Regions from separate parts of the Paenibacillus sp. 10L310 genome, predicted to be linked through region 1. Evidence: riboswitches for the same ligand, from Rfam matches in the RefSeq annotation. Region 1 holds a riboswitch; the other holds the start of a gene.
What was found. A riboswitch is a leader RNA that binds a small molecule or an ion and turns the genes downstream of it on or off. The one in region 1 is predicted to bind cyclic di-AMP.
Positions count from the first base shown of each region.

Region 2: linked by a shared signal. The riboswitch ahead of AC1DE7_RS04070 (C40 family peptidase) and the one ahead of AC1DE7_RS00465 (HAD family hydrolase) in region 1 are both predicted to bind cyclic di-AMP.

Region 1 is NZ_JBFTKC010000001.1:94,256-101,605, forward strand. It holds gene AC1DE7_RS00450 (urease accessory protein UreF) at 128-829, opposite strand; tRNA gene AC1DE7_RS00455 (tRNA-Leu) at 1,273-1,355, shown strand; gene AC1DE7_RS00460 (glutathione peroxidase) at 1,503-1,982, opposite strand; cyclic di-AMP (ydaO/yuaA leader) riboswitch at 2,355-2,530, shown strand; gene AC1DE7_RS00465 (HAD family hydrolase) at 2,649-3,044, shown strand; gene AC1DE7_RS00470 (HAD family hydrolase) at 3,219-3,902, shown strand; gene AC1DE7_RS00475 (Nramp family divalent metal transporter) at 4,007-5,302, opposite strand; gene AC1DE7_RS00480 (organic hydroperoxide resistance protein) at 5,703-6,122, shown strand; gene AC1DE7_RS00485 (zinc ribbon domain-containing protein) at 6,333-6,578, shown strand; gene AC1DE7_RS00490 (hypothetical protein) at 6,678-6,956, shown strand; gene AC1DE7_RS00495 (thiol-disulfide oxidoreductase DCC family protein) at 7,144-7,350, shown strand, end outside.
Region 2 is NZ_JBFTKC010000001.1:821,320-828,669, forward strand. It holds gene AC1DE7_RS04040 (glycosyltransferase family 4 protein) at 16-1,146, shown strand; gene AC1DE7_RS04045 (YkvI family membrane protein) at 1,281-2,336, opposite strand; gene AC1DE7_RS04050 (xanthine phosphoribosyltransferase) at 2,541-3,122, shown strand; gene AC1DE7_RS04055 (hypothetical protein) at 3,220-3,549, shown strand; gene AC1DE7_RS04060 (hypothetical protein) at 3,669-3,887, shown strand; gene AC1DE7_RS04065 (carboxymuconolactone decarboxylase family protein) at 4,029-4,358, shown strand; gene AC1DE7_RS04070 (C40 family peptidase) at 4,432-4,896, opposite strand; cyclic di-AMP (ydaO/yuaA leader) riboswitch at 4,902-5,033, opposite strand; gene pelA (pectate lyase) at 5,453-6,415, shown strand; tRNA gene AC1DE7_RS04080 (tRNA-Leu) at 6,592-6,675, shown strand; gene xynC (glucuronoarabinoxylan endo-1,4-beta-xylanase XynC) at 6,821-7,350, opposite strand, start outside.

The DNA.
Region 1 (7,350 bases):
TGTGATCATAAATGGCGTAAATGCGAAAATAAAACAAATAAAATGACAAAAAACACGTCGGCAAGGAGGTTGCCGCGTGTTTTTAGTTTGTCTGAATGAAGGGTAGTAGATATGAGGAGGAAGAGGATTAGGCCCTGTAGGCATGAAGTCCAGCTCCAAGCATATGGAAACTGGGGAAAAACGATTTCATGGACATCGAGGTTGGCTGTGCCAGTCCATCCGCAGCCGAGGCGCTGACGGTCTTCCATTCATTCTCCAGATCTGTGGCCAGGCGGACCATCAGATCCTTGGTTGTATCGTTGTTCAGGGGAATGACTTTGGAGGCTTCGGTTATGCAGGCATTCATGGCTGAATGCAGGTAACCAAGGACCGCCTCCTCGACCGGGATGTCGAGGTGGTGGTTAATCCAGGCGTGAACAGTGGAGAGGCAGCCAACCGAATCATATTTGGCAAAGATCTGTTCGAGCTGGCTGAATTCAATCCAGGGGTGCAGAGCGCGTGCGAGTCTGATCAATCGTTTACCCATGGCGGCAGCTTGTTCTCTGAGATCTCCAGGGGTTCGCTGAACATGGACAAGCTTGTCGATCAGAGCTATCCGCCATGTATCCTTGTGATCTGCTGCGGTATAGATGCCTTTGATGGCCATACCTTCAAGACGAACGATGCTCGGATGCAACTGACAACGCATGAATGATTCGAGATCTTCAGCATTACGAATGGTACCCTCCCTGATATGGATATCCATGCCGAAGGAATGGGTGAACCCTCCAACCTGAATAGAGGAATCAAGCAGTTTGACATAATCGAGCAGCTTATTCCCACGGTTCACAATCATTCGCCTCCTGTGTTCGTTAAATGTCACTTAAAGTGACATTTATATTCCTTTTTGTTTGCTTTATGTTTAAAAATCCGAATTATATGATAGTTATCATCCCATAAATGTCCGCTTTTTGTCAATAGTATCCGTGAAATTAATGGATTAAATCTGGAATTTAATATTTGTGTTATTTTATATAACTTATTGTGTTATTTATGTGGTGAAGTTCATGGAGGACTATATATAAGGAAGGACTATATATAAATGAATCAACAAGATCGGCTCTTACCGAAAAAGAGGGGATCAAATCTAATCATATGCAGTTCATGGGTAAAGATGACGAGATTATGCGATTTTTGATGAAAATGCCTAGCTGAAAAAGAAGTATTAAAAAATACTTTACTTTTAGTTCTGAATCCGGTATAATCAATTCTGTTGCCGATTATTTACGACATGCGGTCGTGGTGGAATGGCAGACACGCTATCTTGAGGGGGTAGTGGGCGTATGCCCGTGGAGGTTCGAGTCCTCTCGACCGCATCATATGAACGATTAAAAAGAAGCTTTCCATTAATGGGAAGCTTCTTTTTTTTGTCTTTTTCGAACAGTATGACATCTGGGTTGAAAAAAGGCCATCCATTACCGGAGGAATGTTGCTCTACCTTCCGGCTACGGGTGGCCTGTGTATTATTTTTGAAGTAAGTTCTTGATATCTTCTTCAATCTTGTCCGGTGTTGTTTTGGGAGCATAACGTTTAATGACCTGTCCGTTCTGATCCACGAGGAATTTGGTGAAATTCCATTTGATTGCTTTGGAGCCGAGCAGGCCAGGAGCCTCTGTGCTAAGGTGTTGGAAAAGAGGGTGGGCGCTTGAACCGTTCACATCAATTTTCTCAAACATGGGGAAGCTCACGCCATAATTCATCTGACAGAACTCGGCAATATCGTCGGAAGATCCTTTTTCCTGTGCAAACTGGTTGCTTGGGAAACCAAGCACTTCAAATGGAGCATCTTGAAACTTGTCTTGCAATTCTTGCAGACCTTTGAATTGAGGGGTAAGGCCGCATGAGCTTGCCGTATTCACAATCAGGAGCACTTTGTCACGGTAGTCGGACATTTCAACTTCTTGACCGCGAAGGGTATTCACTTTGTAATCGTAGACTGTCATCTAAATCGCCTCCATTTATTTACTCTTATATCTTCTATTATATTGGTTGCAATTAAATATTGCAAAACTAATATGGTGTTAAAAGAATCAAAACAGGCAAGTTGTGCAGAATACGTGAATGAATTGCGAAGTGATTTACGCCAGAGTGAGAATTAGATAGCCTTGAAGAGATAGATAGAGTATAACTTTGTTGTAAGCGTTATTATGGATAGGAATTGGCAAAAATCTGCCGATTTGGTGATCTGGGCGGACTTTACACCGACATGGCACGGGTGTATGATTCATAACGTAATTTCAATTTAAACTAAAATGTACTTGAAAAACGAAACAAACGATAATATCGCTCGATCTTATCCTTAAGATATACGAACGATGTTTTAATCGCTGAGTTTCCATTCATTAATGAATGGGAAACGGGGGAACCAACGGAATGCGCTGTCCAGGACAGTGGGCATTCATGGGGTGAATTTTCCGGTGACAGCCGGAAATAGGGCGACTCTCGCGCCCGAATCCGTCAGCTAACCTCGTAAGCGTTAAAGGGAGAGGCAACAAGCCGTACGCTGGTTCATGGTGTTTTCGCCATGGGTTATTTAAGAAGCGTTCGGGAGGCCTTGGTCCCCCACGCTTCTTTTTTGTTGTCTTTTCACGCCAAGGGAGGAACGAATGATGGATACTGAGATGATCTTAGTGACTGCTCCAAATGAAGCAGGACGTAAATTTATCAAATTGCTGATGTACAAAAAAATGCCGTTTGCCGTTCTAACCAACAGTGCAGGGGAAGAGCGAAGACTCCGTAGAATCGGAGTAGAACATGTCATTCGCATGAATACGGCTGCAGCTCAAAAATGGTTTTTGCCGCAGGGCAGCGTAGGCAACGTGTTTATTTTCGAGAACAGCCTGAATCTGACCTGTCGTTATTTACAGATCTGCCGTTCATGGACATCGAAATCCCTGTGCGTCATTACGGAGCAGAGTCATCCTAAGGGCATCTATCGGGGCATGGGCGCAGACCGAATTGTATATTCGCTCAATGGGGAAGTTGGCTTTCTCCTCAATGGTTAATGCCATAGCTTGTGATTGCTCAGGTGTAAGGTGCCTGTTATAATTGAATGTATTAGAATCAATTTCAGAATTTACTCAAGGTATTATGAAATTGATTCATCGATAAACGGAAGTTTGAGGAGACTCATGCAGGATGGTGAGTCTTCTTTTTTATGCTTACAAGGAGGAATTGGCGTGCCGGATGTAGGTGGATTGAAATGGTTGTTTTTTGATGTTGGAGATACGCTGGTGGATGAATGGGAGCCGGTTGATGATATTATCGGACAGTTTGTCCGTGAAGCTTGTGCTTTGGGGTATCCGGTGAAGATTGAGGCGGTACGCGAACTGTTCGCGAACTGTTACCGAAAATATGAGCAATGGCCTATGAGAGTGGCAATTCGCACATTTGTTGAAGACGAGGGGCATCAGAAACAGATTCAGGACAAGCTGAAGTTTCAAAAAGATCTTGAACGTCCTTTTCCTTCAGCAGATTTTGTTCTTCAGCAGTTGTCACGGCATTATCGCATTGGCATTATTGCCAATCAGAGTCCTGGAACGGAAGAGAGACTGGAGAGTTACGGCTTGCGGAAGTATGTTGATGTTCTGGCATGTTCAGCTGAAGAAGGAGTGTCCAAGCCAGACCCTGAGTTATACGCTGTGGCCTTGAAGCAGGCCGGTTGTGAACCGGAGGAAGCCGTCATGATCGGAGATCGGATCGATAACGACATTATACCTGCTCGGAAGCTGGGCATGCGTACGATTCGAATTATGCAGGGTTACGGAAGATTCCAGCCAGAGCTATCGGATGACCAACGTGCGGATTGGACTGTTGATTCATTGGATCAACTCCTGCCGTTACTGATGCCAAATCAGGATTAGATTCAGATGGTTGTTTATTGGATTGCAACAATAAAGGCTGATCAACTTGGGTATAGCATACCGGAGTTGATCAGCCTTTTAGTATTTAGCCAATTAAAATGAGATTAGAACAACCGGATCGTCTGAATGATCAGATATACATTCAGCACAACGATAATCGCGGCAATGACCCATGAGATGATTTTGAGCCACAATTTGTTGGCGAATGCACCCATGCTTTTTTTATCACTTGTGAACATCACCAGGGGAATTACAGCAAAGGGCAATTGAAGCGACAGCACGACCTGGCTCAAAATGAGCAGTTCTTCTGTGCCATGTTCTCCTGCAATGGCTGTCACAATTACCGCCGGGATGATGGCGATCAGACGTGTGACCAGTCTGCGCAGCCAAGCCGGAATTCGAATGTTCAGGAAACCTTCCATAACGATCTGTCCAGCGAGTGTACCTGTAAGGGTAGAGTTCTGACCTGATGCTAACAGCGCCACACCGAACAGAATACTTGCAACCGTAGTACCTAATAGAGGTGTCAGCAGATGATAGGCATCAGCGATCTCAGCAACCTGCGTCATACCAGCACTGTGGAATACAGCAGCAGATACAATCAGGATGGCTGCATTGATGAACAGGGCCAGTGTCAGCGCAATCGTAGAATCCATGGTCGAGTACCGAATGGCTTCTTTTTTGCCCTGTGGTGTCTGTTCGATCTGACGGGTCTGCACAATGGAAGAATGCAGGTACAGATTATGCGGCATCACGGTTGCTCCGATAATACCAATGGCAATATAGAGCATGGCCGGGTTTTGCAGAATCTCAACATTTGGTACAAAACCATGGAGAACACCGCCCATATCCGGTTTTGCCAGAAACAGATCAATCCCGAAGCAGAGGGCGATGGTTGCCATCAGCACAATGACGAGAGTTTCCAAAGCGCGGAAGCCTTTGTTTTGCAGAACAAGAATCAGGAGTACATCAACTGCGGTGATGATAACGCCGTATAACATGGGGATGTTAAATAACAGTTTTAATGCGATGGCAGAACCAATGACTTCAGCCAGATCGGTAGCTGCAATGGCAAGCTCACACAGAATCCATAACATCATAACAACAGGCATGCTAAATCGTTCACGACAGGCTTGAGCCAGATCCCGTCCAGTGACGATACCGAGCTTGCCAGCCAGCGACTGAAGGACAACGGCCATCAGGTTCGATAACAGGATAACGGATAACAAGGTATACCCGAACTGCGAGCCGCCTGCGATATCTGTTGCCCAGTTCCCCGGGTCCATGTAACCTACGGCAACAAGGTATCCTGGGCCTACAAAGGCGAGGAATTTCTTCCACCATGCAGCATTCTGCGGAACTTTCATGGAACTATGTGCTTCTCCAAGGGAAGGGGTCATGCCCGCAGTAGACAATGATTCTCTTGAAGGAGCGTTGAACGGATTTTTTTTACTCATACGATAATCACCTGACTTTGAATTATTGATTTGGAGATATTGATGCGGTACAAACCGCTCATGATATATCTAAATTTTTATGTTTATTGTTACATTGTACTCCTTCAATTATTTTTGTCTAGTGCAACTTTTATGTATCAGCACAAAATTTCGGTTGTAGCTTGAATATGCCCCTTCGTATATTACCCAACCTTAGGGAAAATACAGCCATGGCATTGAAATGCATGAAAATAATAAAGTTGTAAAAGCTGATAAAGATACAAAATTGCGTTTCAAAATGAGCCAGAAGTTTAAATTGAAAGGAAGGCAGTAAAAAACTATATGGATAAGGGAGAGATTCTGAATGGAAGCTTTATATACAGCAGTAGCGACAGTTAAAGGTGGACGTACAGGTTCGGTGACTTCTTCGGATGGCGTGCTTAAGCATGATCTGAAAATGCCAAAAGAGCTTGGTGGCTCCGGTGGTGAAGGTACTAACCCTGAGCAACTTTTTGCCGCTGGATATGGAGCATGTTATGAAAGTGCCCTTGCCAATGTAGCACGCAAAGCAGGTGTGAAATTGGAGGATGTGGTCGTTACAAGTAACGTATCCATTGGTAAAGACCCTGCGGATGACGGTTTCCAGCTGTCTGTTCGTCTGGACGTTAGCATGCCTGGTGTAGATCACAGTCAAGCAGAGGAACTGGCCCGCAAGGCGCATGATTTCTGTCCATATTCCAAAGCAACACGCGGCAACATTGATGTTGTATTAAACGTAGTTTAAGATTTGACTCCTGGTAAGTAAAGGGAACATATAGAGCAGGGTATCCCAGATACCTGATGTTCGACTACAAAGCCCTGCTGGCAATCGGCAGGGTTTTGTGTTGATTATCATATAAGGACATGATGCAGGAGATTAGATGCCAGATCGCGTACTATTTTACATAATTGCACTCTCACTTCATGCTACACATTCCATAAAGGGGGAACGAAGATGAGTATTGAAGAGATGATCGAGCGGCGATTTGTGTGCACAAAATGCAGGGGTACGGATTGTAACATTAAGGAAGTTTCCATGTCAGGAGCAGGCCTGAGTAAGATGTTTGATATACAGCATAATCACTACTTGTTCGTGGCTTGTGCTTCCTGCGGGTATGTTGAAGTATTTGATCCGGATGTCTTGAAAGGGAAAAAACAGGGACAGGTAGGGACGATTCTGGATATTCTGTTTGGCGGGTAGACATGCGCGAGTTGACATTGATCTGAATTTTCTTTAATATAACTTAGTACTGAGTAGTGTCATTGCATGAACCAAATTTGAATTAAACAGGTGATATCCATGTCTTATAGACCGCGTATTGCAGATTTAGAATTAGCTTATGGTAACAAGGAAGACGGATTGTATGAATTCAAAATGAATTTGGTAGACGGTACAAAATGCCGTGTATTCTACACCCGTTCCCCGGAATGGAAGATGACCAATATCAGCCGTCTGCAGAAAACCCCTTGTCCAGTATGTCGCAAAGATTTCATTTGCAAATGTATGGACCAGTGGGCAAGTGACCTGCATCAACAGATGATCGATGACCAATGGATGGAAAAGGCAGTTACGGAGTAATTGTCGGACAGATACGAGCGTGGGCACAATGCCTGCGCTCTTTTTCTTTTATTTCCCATTAATGCGTGTTCAAAAAGAGCGGTGTTCATTCTTTTTGAACTACCTCTAGAAATAAATTTAGAATTAGTGAACAAGATGGCCCAGATTGGGTAAGTTACTCTAACCGCAACAATAGGAGGCAGCCAATATGACAGCAAATCAAACAGATGTGCATCAGGGACATCCGATCGTACTGGTGGATGGTGTCTGTCACTTCTGCCAGGGCTTAACCAAATGGATTATCAAGCGTGACCCGGAAGGAAAATATCATTTTGCATCGCTTCAATCGGATGTAGCCAAGGAACTGCTGGCGAAGGGAAATTTGTCGACAGACAGTATGGACACCTTTGTTCTG
Region 2 (7,350 bases), 730 kb from region 1:
AGGGGGAAACTAACGGTGAAATTGCTACAGGCGCTTTTCTTTCCTCCGGAGCAGCCCGGAGGTGTATCCTCTATGATTCCGTATATGCAAGAGAGATTTACAACCCCGAGGTGGGAAATGGATCTGTTCTCGTTGCCAAAGCGAATTCGCAATAAGGGCAGAGAGGAAGTTCAGTTCGAAACGTTTGACTGGACGGAATATCAGGATAGTCCTGTTGTCCAAAAATATATTCAAACATATCGTGATTATCTTTGGTGGACCAAACTGCGAATTCAGAAGCCCTATGATCTGATCCATGCCCACCACCCAATTGCAGGACTTGCGATGAAAACAGTTTTCCCGGATACACCACTCATTCAGACGATTCACTCCAGTTATGAACGAGAATTAATCCTTAATGGACGCATTGAAACGGATGGACCGGAGCATCGATTCCTGCTTGCGATATATGGTGAGCTGGAACACCAGGCAGAGCGCCTTTTGACGGTGTCGGATTCGTTCCGCCGTTATCTGGCTCCCTACGTGAAGGAACCTGATGTCATCGGTGTGATTCCCAATGGATTTGATGAGAAGCGCTTTAAGCCGATCCCTCATGATAATGCGATACCACAGCTGGTCACAGTATGTCGGCTTGTTCCGGCAAAAGGGTTGGATATTCTTTTCAAAGCTTGTGCGGAACTGAAGGGTCGAGGTCATGATTATGTGTTACATATTATTGGAGATGGACCGATTCGTCCTGACCTGGAAGAATTGGCGCAGCGATTGGGGATCTATAATGAGACCATTTTCTATGGTTACACACTGCACCCTGAGGAATTCATGCCATTCTTTGATATTTTTGTACTTCCTTCACGGGCAGAAGCATTTGGTTCCGTCTTTGCTGAAGCGGCGCTGAGTTGTCTTGCCCTTGTGGGTACGGATGTAGGTGGTATACCGGAACAGATCGAGAACGGTAGCAATGGGTTGCTTGTACCGGCAGAAGATCCTTCTGCATTGGCTGAAGCGCTTGAAAAGGTGATGCTGGACCCGGCTTATCGTTATGAACTTGCCCGTTCAGCGTGTGAAAAAGCCAAAACACATTACTCGCTCGGCAGATCGGTCAATGAGCTGAAAAAGATGTATCTTCAGTTTCCTAGCCAAGCCTAAAACGTAGAGCAAAAAGTGCGAGCCGCTGTGCCAAACAGCGGCTTTTTGTCATGTTTAAGGAAAGAGTACCCGCGGTGACTTGTGGTTATGAAGTAAAAGGATGCTCGTATTCATGAAGTACATAACCGTGAGGTTTATATATTGTTGCGTTTACGAAAGGTGCCCCAGCGGTTCAGTACCAATTTGGCAGCCCAGATTAATGCCATACTTCCAAAGATGGGGTAAAGGATGGACAGCAGGGAACTAAATCCAAACTGGCTGAGTGAGTAACACAACAGCATAATGGTTAATGTAATGAAACGGGGATGGACACGTATATGTTGTCTCAGTTGCAAGGTCATTCCATAGATATCGGCTACAAAGGTACTGAATATTTCCATGAAAATAAGGGATACATATACAGATTGCACTGCCCATCCAAGTTGAAAGGCGATGCTACCCATCGGGATTTCGAATTGAATGATGCCGGGCATCTGAGCTGACATGGCAAAATGAGCTGCCATCAGCATGAAACCAACGCCAATTCCACCCAATACTCCACCCCACTTCAGCACATTCCGACTACGAATCTGGTTACCTACAGGCACAAGAACAGCTTGAGCCAACACCAGATTGAATGAAGTATACAATAGTGGAGACAGCCACACTTGAATAGGGTTTGAGTCTGTCGTCAGTGTGATGAATCGGGAAGCACCTGGATGATGGATCGTACTGGTGATCATGAGCAGAGATAACAGGAGCATCATGGGCACAACGATGCTATTCATTTGTAGGATGGCTTGAATGCCCCGACCGAGAAGCAGATATGTCCCTACAAGTGTGACGATCAGACCTGTCTGATAATGCAAACCCAGATGCTCGACAAAAACGGAGCCTGCTCCGGCAAGCATGACACTGTTCACGCCAATGAGAATGAGAAGGGTCACCCAGGTGATCCATTTGCCCGCCTTATGGCCGAATAAATGTTTGTTCAGATCCTCATAAGAGCGGGACCCGGTATCGTGAGCGATCAGCATCATTTTGGTACCTAACCAGACAAAGAGCATGGTGGATAAGCCTATGGTGATGGTGGCCCATTTGCCATACTGGGTAAAAAACTGCAAAATTTCCTGCCCTGTAGCGAAGCCGGCTCCAACAACCGTTCCAATGTATGTAAATGCGATCTGCAGCACCCGAAATGCCTGTTTCATGTGTTTCCCCTCTCAGGCCCCTGTATAGTTTGGACATGCGGGTACCATGGTACAAGGTATGCTTGACCCACGAAAGTCATGACAATCGATAATGAGCTTTGGCTTGAAATGCGTCTCAAGGACAGCGTCAAGGCAATTTCGCTTGAACTTATAGATAGATATATGATACTTTTACCTCATAGGATAGGCTTGGGAGGTCAAATCATGGAATTATTGAAACAACGAATTTTACAAGAAGGTGTGGTTATCTCGGATCAAGTATTAAAGCTGGATGGTCTGTTGAACCACCAGATTGATCCTGCATTAACGATGGAGATGGGACGTGAGTTCGCTGCCCGTTTTCGTGAAAGTGGAGTAACTCGGGTAATCACGGTAGAATCCTCAGGGATTCCGGTTGCGTTTGCCGCAGCCTATGAACTGGGGGTGCCACTTGTATTCGCCCGTCGCAAAAAAACACTTCTGGCTGATCCTGATGCTTACTGTGAACGTGTACCGTCCTTTACCAAAGGAATTGTAACTGACATTATGGTATCCCGCGAGTTCATTCATGAGAATGACCGCATTTTGTTCATTGATGATATCATTGCCAATGGAGATGCCGCTCGTGGCGTCATCAAAATTATCGAGCGTTCTGGCGCGGAACTCGTCGGATTCGGCGTTGTGGTCGAGAAAAGTTTCCAGGCAGGGGCACGCACGATTCGTGAACAGGGTATTCCGGTGGAAGCCTTGGTACGCATTCGTTCCCTGAACGATGGAACAGTACAATTTGACGATAACGAAATGTGACATTTTAAAGGAATAGGGCCTATTTTTTGAACTATGCCTTTGCATGACCGCCGATTTCATTTATAATGGGGTTATGTTAGGGAGAGGAGGCAACACCATGGGGAACCAACCGGCAACAGAACAATTTTTTAATGATAAGCTGGCGGAATCGAAAGTTCATTTTGAACGTGCCCTGGATTGTAAACATACGGAATTCGATGACCTTTATCCCTATATGATTGAACATCCTCAATTTTTCTGGTACAAACGCTATGTTGCCTGGTCAGAATTACTGACGATTGTAGGCTTGTGCGAAGAGTTGTCCTTCTCTTGGAAAGAACAATTTACACCGCATCAAGTGGAGTACCTTGAAGAACGTGTGATGTCCGCCAAAGTGCTTGATTTTTGGTTCGAGAAGAACGACAGCAAAGAGCACGCGCAGCGGTAACTTTCAGTCGGGACATAATTTCGAATGACATGACAGTCCAATACAGTCACGTGAGACCTAAATGACTTTTCATTTAGGTCTCTTTTTGTAAATAAATTTGAAATATAGGAGCCATGAAGATGATTAGTGATACAGAATTGGACGCCCTGCGTCTGTCAGGTGAGAAAGTTAGAGTCGTACGGGACGAGCTGGAATCGAACGACGTGAAGGGGATTGTGGTTGCCTGGGATGGCGAGCAGGTACTTATCCGTCGTCAGAATCGACGTGTCGTTAAGCTGGACCGAGGTTACAGCTATCAGCTGTTCAGCGAGCCGCGCCAGAGTCCACTTAGTGAGTAACAGCTTATAATTATGGCAGGGCCATGAGCGTTAAATGTTTGGAATTACCATGATTTCTTGGCATAATTGGCTCACTCGGGAGAGAAGATAGGTACAGTGAGGAAGATCTGTAACTATAGCCGAGAGGGTGTGCTACAAGCCATGACATTGATGAATGATAAAGTTCATGCCTACAAGGATCAGATTGGAGCATTAAGCGATGTGCTGCCAGGTGTGGTGAAGTCGTATCATGAGTTTACCGGAGAATGTTTCCAACCTGGTGTGATTGATGCGAAGACAAAACAGCTAATTGCGCTTGGCATTGGATTATTCGCCAACAATGAGGTATGTACCTTCTACCATGTAGAAGAAGCCCGTGCTAAGGGCGCAACAGATCAGGAGATTATGGAGACCGTAGCCGTGGCTGGAGCTGTTGGTGGAGGACATGCCCTGTCTCAGGGTGCGATGCGAGTGCAGAAGGCGCTGCATTAGTAAGCAATGCAACATACATTTTTAAGTGCAAAAAAGGCATCCGGTTAATAACCGATGCCTTTTTGTATGTGAATCACATTTTACCTAACATTTTATCATACATAAACTGTCCAGTTACCCGACGTGCTGTTACATAACGATCATTGAAGTATGGATTCGATAACTTCGTGATGCTTACACCTTTACTGCTGGAGGCATGAGCGAATTGTCCGCCGCCGATATATACACCTGTATGTGAAATGCCTTTGCCTGTTGTATTAAAGAACACCAGATCACCTGTCCGAACATTGCTCTTGGATACGGGAGTACCTGCTTTGGCTTGCTGCTGCGAAGTACGTGGTAATTCAATGCTGTATTTGTTGAAAAGATATCTCATAAAACCAGAACAGTCGAAGCCGGCTACAGTTGTGCCACCCCATTTGTAAGGAATACCTGTCATGTTGTTCACTACGGAGTTGATACTGCTTGCCTCTGTGCTTGTTGCCCCGGATGTAAATAATACAGCTGCTCCAAAAATGGAGATAATCAGTTTTTTCAAAATCAATGTTCTCCCTTCGATGCCTACGGAGTTAGCTAAGGGTTCGGTAGAAGGTTCCCTATATTTCCTATGTATAAGAATAATTCACCCAAATTGGTTCCCCCGTTTTCAAACATGAAACTCGGCAATGAATAATTAAGTTTTTGTAACTATTTGAAACTATATTGCATAAATGCGTAATTGTCAAACCCATTTAAAACCCTTCGTAATACCTCAATGTTAGCGGAATTAAGGTTTTTATATGAAAGAAGGGATCAAGTTTGGGTATCATTCATGACAAAAACGTCATTATTGGTTCGTTTAAGACGAATTTGGATAAATAAATAGGTTTGTCATGAGTTAAAAGAACTATCCCGTTATGTAGAATTAGAGAGATTATATTCATTAAGTTGCATATATTGACAAAAATCGATTTTTTGCATATTATCTGATTATCCAATCCACATATTGGATTAAAATTGATTTTATTATGCGATAAATACAAATAAAGGAGGTTTAGAGACGCGTATCATAGGTAAAGTAGAAGTGGAAGATTTATAAAAACGAACATAGGAGAGTGTTACATTTGAAAGCGAAGAAAATAATTACTTTTGTCCTGGCATGTACGATGGTGTTCTCAGTAGTTGGAATGGCAGTTCTCCCTGTAGGGACGGTATCTGCTGCAGATGCGTCGGGTACTACAGCGAGTATTTCTGATATTTTGAAGAACCAGCTGCCGGATGGAGGTTGGAGAAAAGATTATAAACAGACAAGTGGAGAGTGGGCAAAGTCCACGATAGACAACAAGGCTACATACTCAGAAATTAGAAGATTGGCGAAGGAATTTAAAAAGACAAATGATCCGCGTTACTCCACAGCTGCAATCAAAGGAATTAACTTTTTGATCAACATGCAGTATTCAAACGGCGGATGGCCACAAGTTTACCAAAGCTCCGGATACCACAAGCACATCACTTACAATGATGATGCCATGATTAATGTAATGATCATGCTGGATGAAGTAGCAGCACGCAAAGGTGATTTCTCATTTATCGACAGCACACTTGCTAACCGCAGTAAAAATTCAGTTGCCAAAGGTGTGGAGGCGATTCTGAATACACAGGTCGTTTCAGGTGGTAAGCTGACAGCATGGGGACAACAACATGATTCCAGCTCTCTTAAACCAGCGAGCGCAAGAATCTACGAAGTGCCATCGCTGACAGCTGGAGAGAGTGTAACGATTGTTAAATTTCTGAAAACCAGACCTGCTAACGCTAAAATTACCGCATCCATTAAAGGAGCGGAGGCTTGGTTTAACAAAGTGAAAATTACGGGTTACAAGTATGAAAGAGCTAATGGAGATAGTAAAATTATCGCTGATTCCAAAGCTGCACCAATTTGGGCACGCTTCTATGAGATCGGAACGGATAAACCAATCTTTATTGGTCGTGACGGGGTAGTTAAATACAAATTAAGTGATATTGATAAAGAAAGAAGAGGCGGTTATGCATGGTATGGCAACTGGCCTTCCAAGCTGTAATTTGTAGTATGCTTCCGTTTTAATGAACCAAACTATTAACAGCAGTTAAAGGTAAAGCCCGAATCGACATGGACGTCTGATTCGGGCTTTATTGTTATTACTTTCAGTGTTGACATGATAGATTACGCATGATATATTATTTCTTGTCGCCGATATTGATGACGGAGATACAATATGCGGTCGTGGCGGAATTGGCAGACGCGCACGGTTCAGGTCCGTGTGGGCTAACCCCCGTGGAGGTTCGAGTCCTCTCGACCGCATCTAATAAAAAGACTCCTTAAGCTAACGCTTAAGGAGTCTTTTTTTGCATTTTTTGATATAACACTAACTTTAGTGATGAGTATTCAAGAGGTTAGTGCTTAGCTGCACGTACAGCAAATGTCTTCCATCAGCCATACGGAACGTTTATTGTGCTGCGGTAACATTAACGCTGTCAATATTCGGTCCTTCCGATCCGGTGGTAACTACTTTCAATGTATTGGTCCCCGTGTTCATGGGAACCTGTATTGTTTTTTCAACCCAAGTGGACCAGCTTCCCGTAGCCGGAAAGGGCTCGTTGCTAATGACTTTGGTTCCGTTCACAAAAATGTCGAGGTTCCGAGTGCCGCTTTCCAGCGCATAACGAAACTTTACGTTTTTGGTACCTGTTGTCGTGTTATTAATGCCGTTCCATTGAATGGCCGAACCAGTCATCGCATTGAAGTTAACATACCCGGACCCAGTGTAACCGGTGTAGATTGTTTCAATGGTAGCTTCCGTAAGTGACGTTCCGGTCTCGGCTTCATACGTAGTGCCACTGCCTGTATTCCCGCCGCTATTTCCGCCAGTAACGTTGGCAACAAACGTTGTTACGCTCTGAGGCGGGAGCTGTGCCGTGAAGGCTCCATTGGATACGTTAAGCGAGGTTCCGCTTGCCAGATTTCGACTGCTGTCCG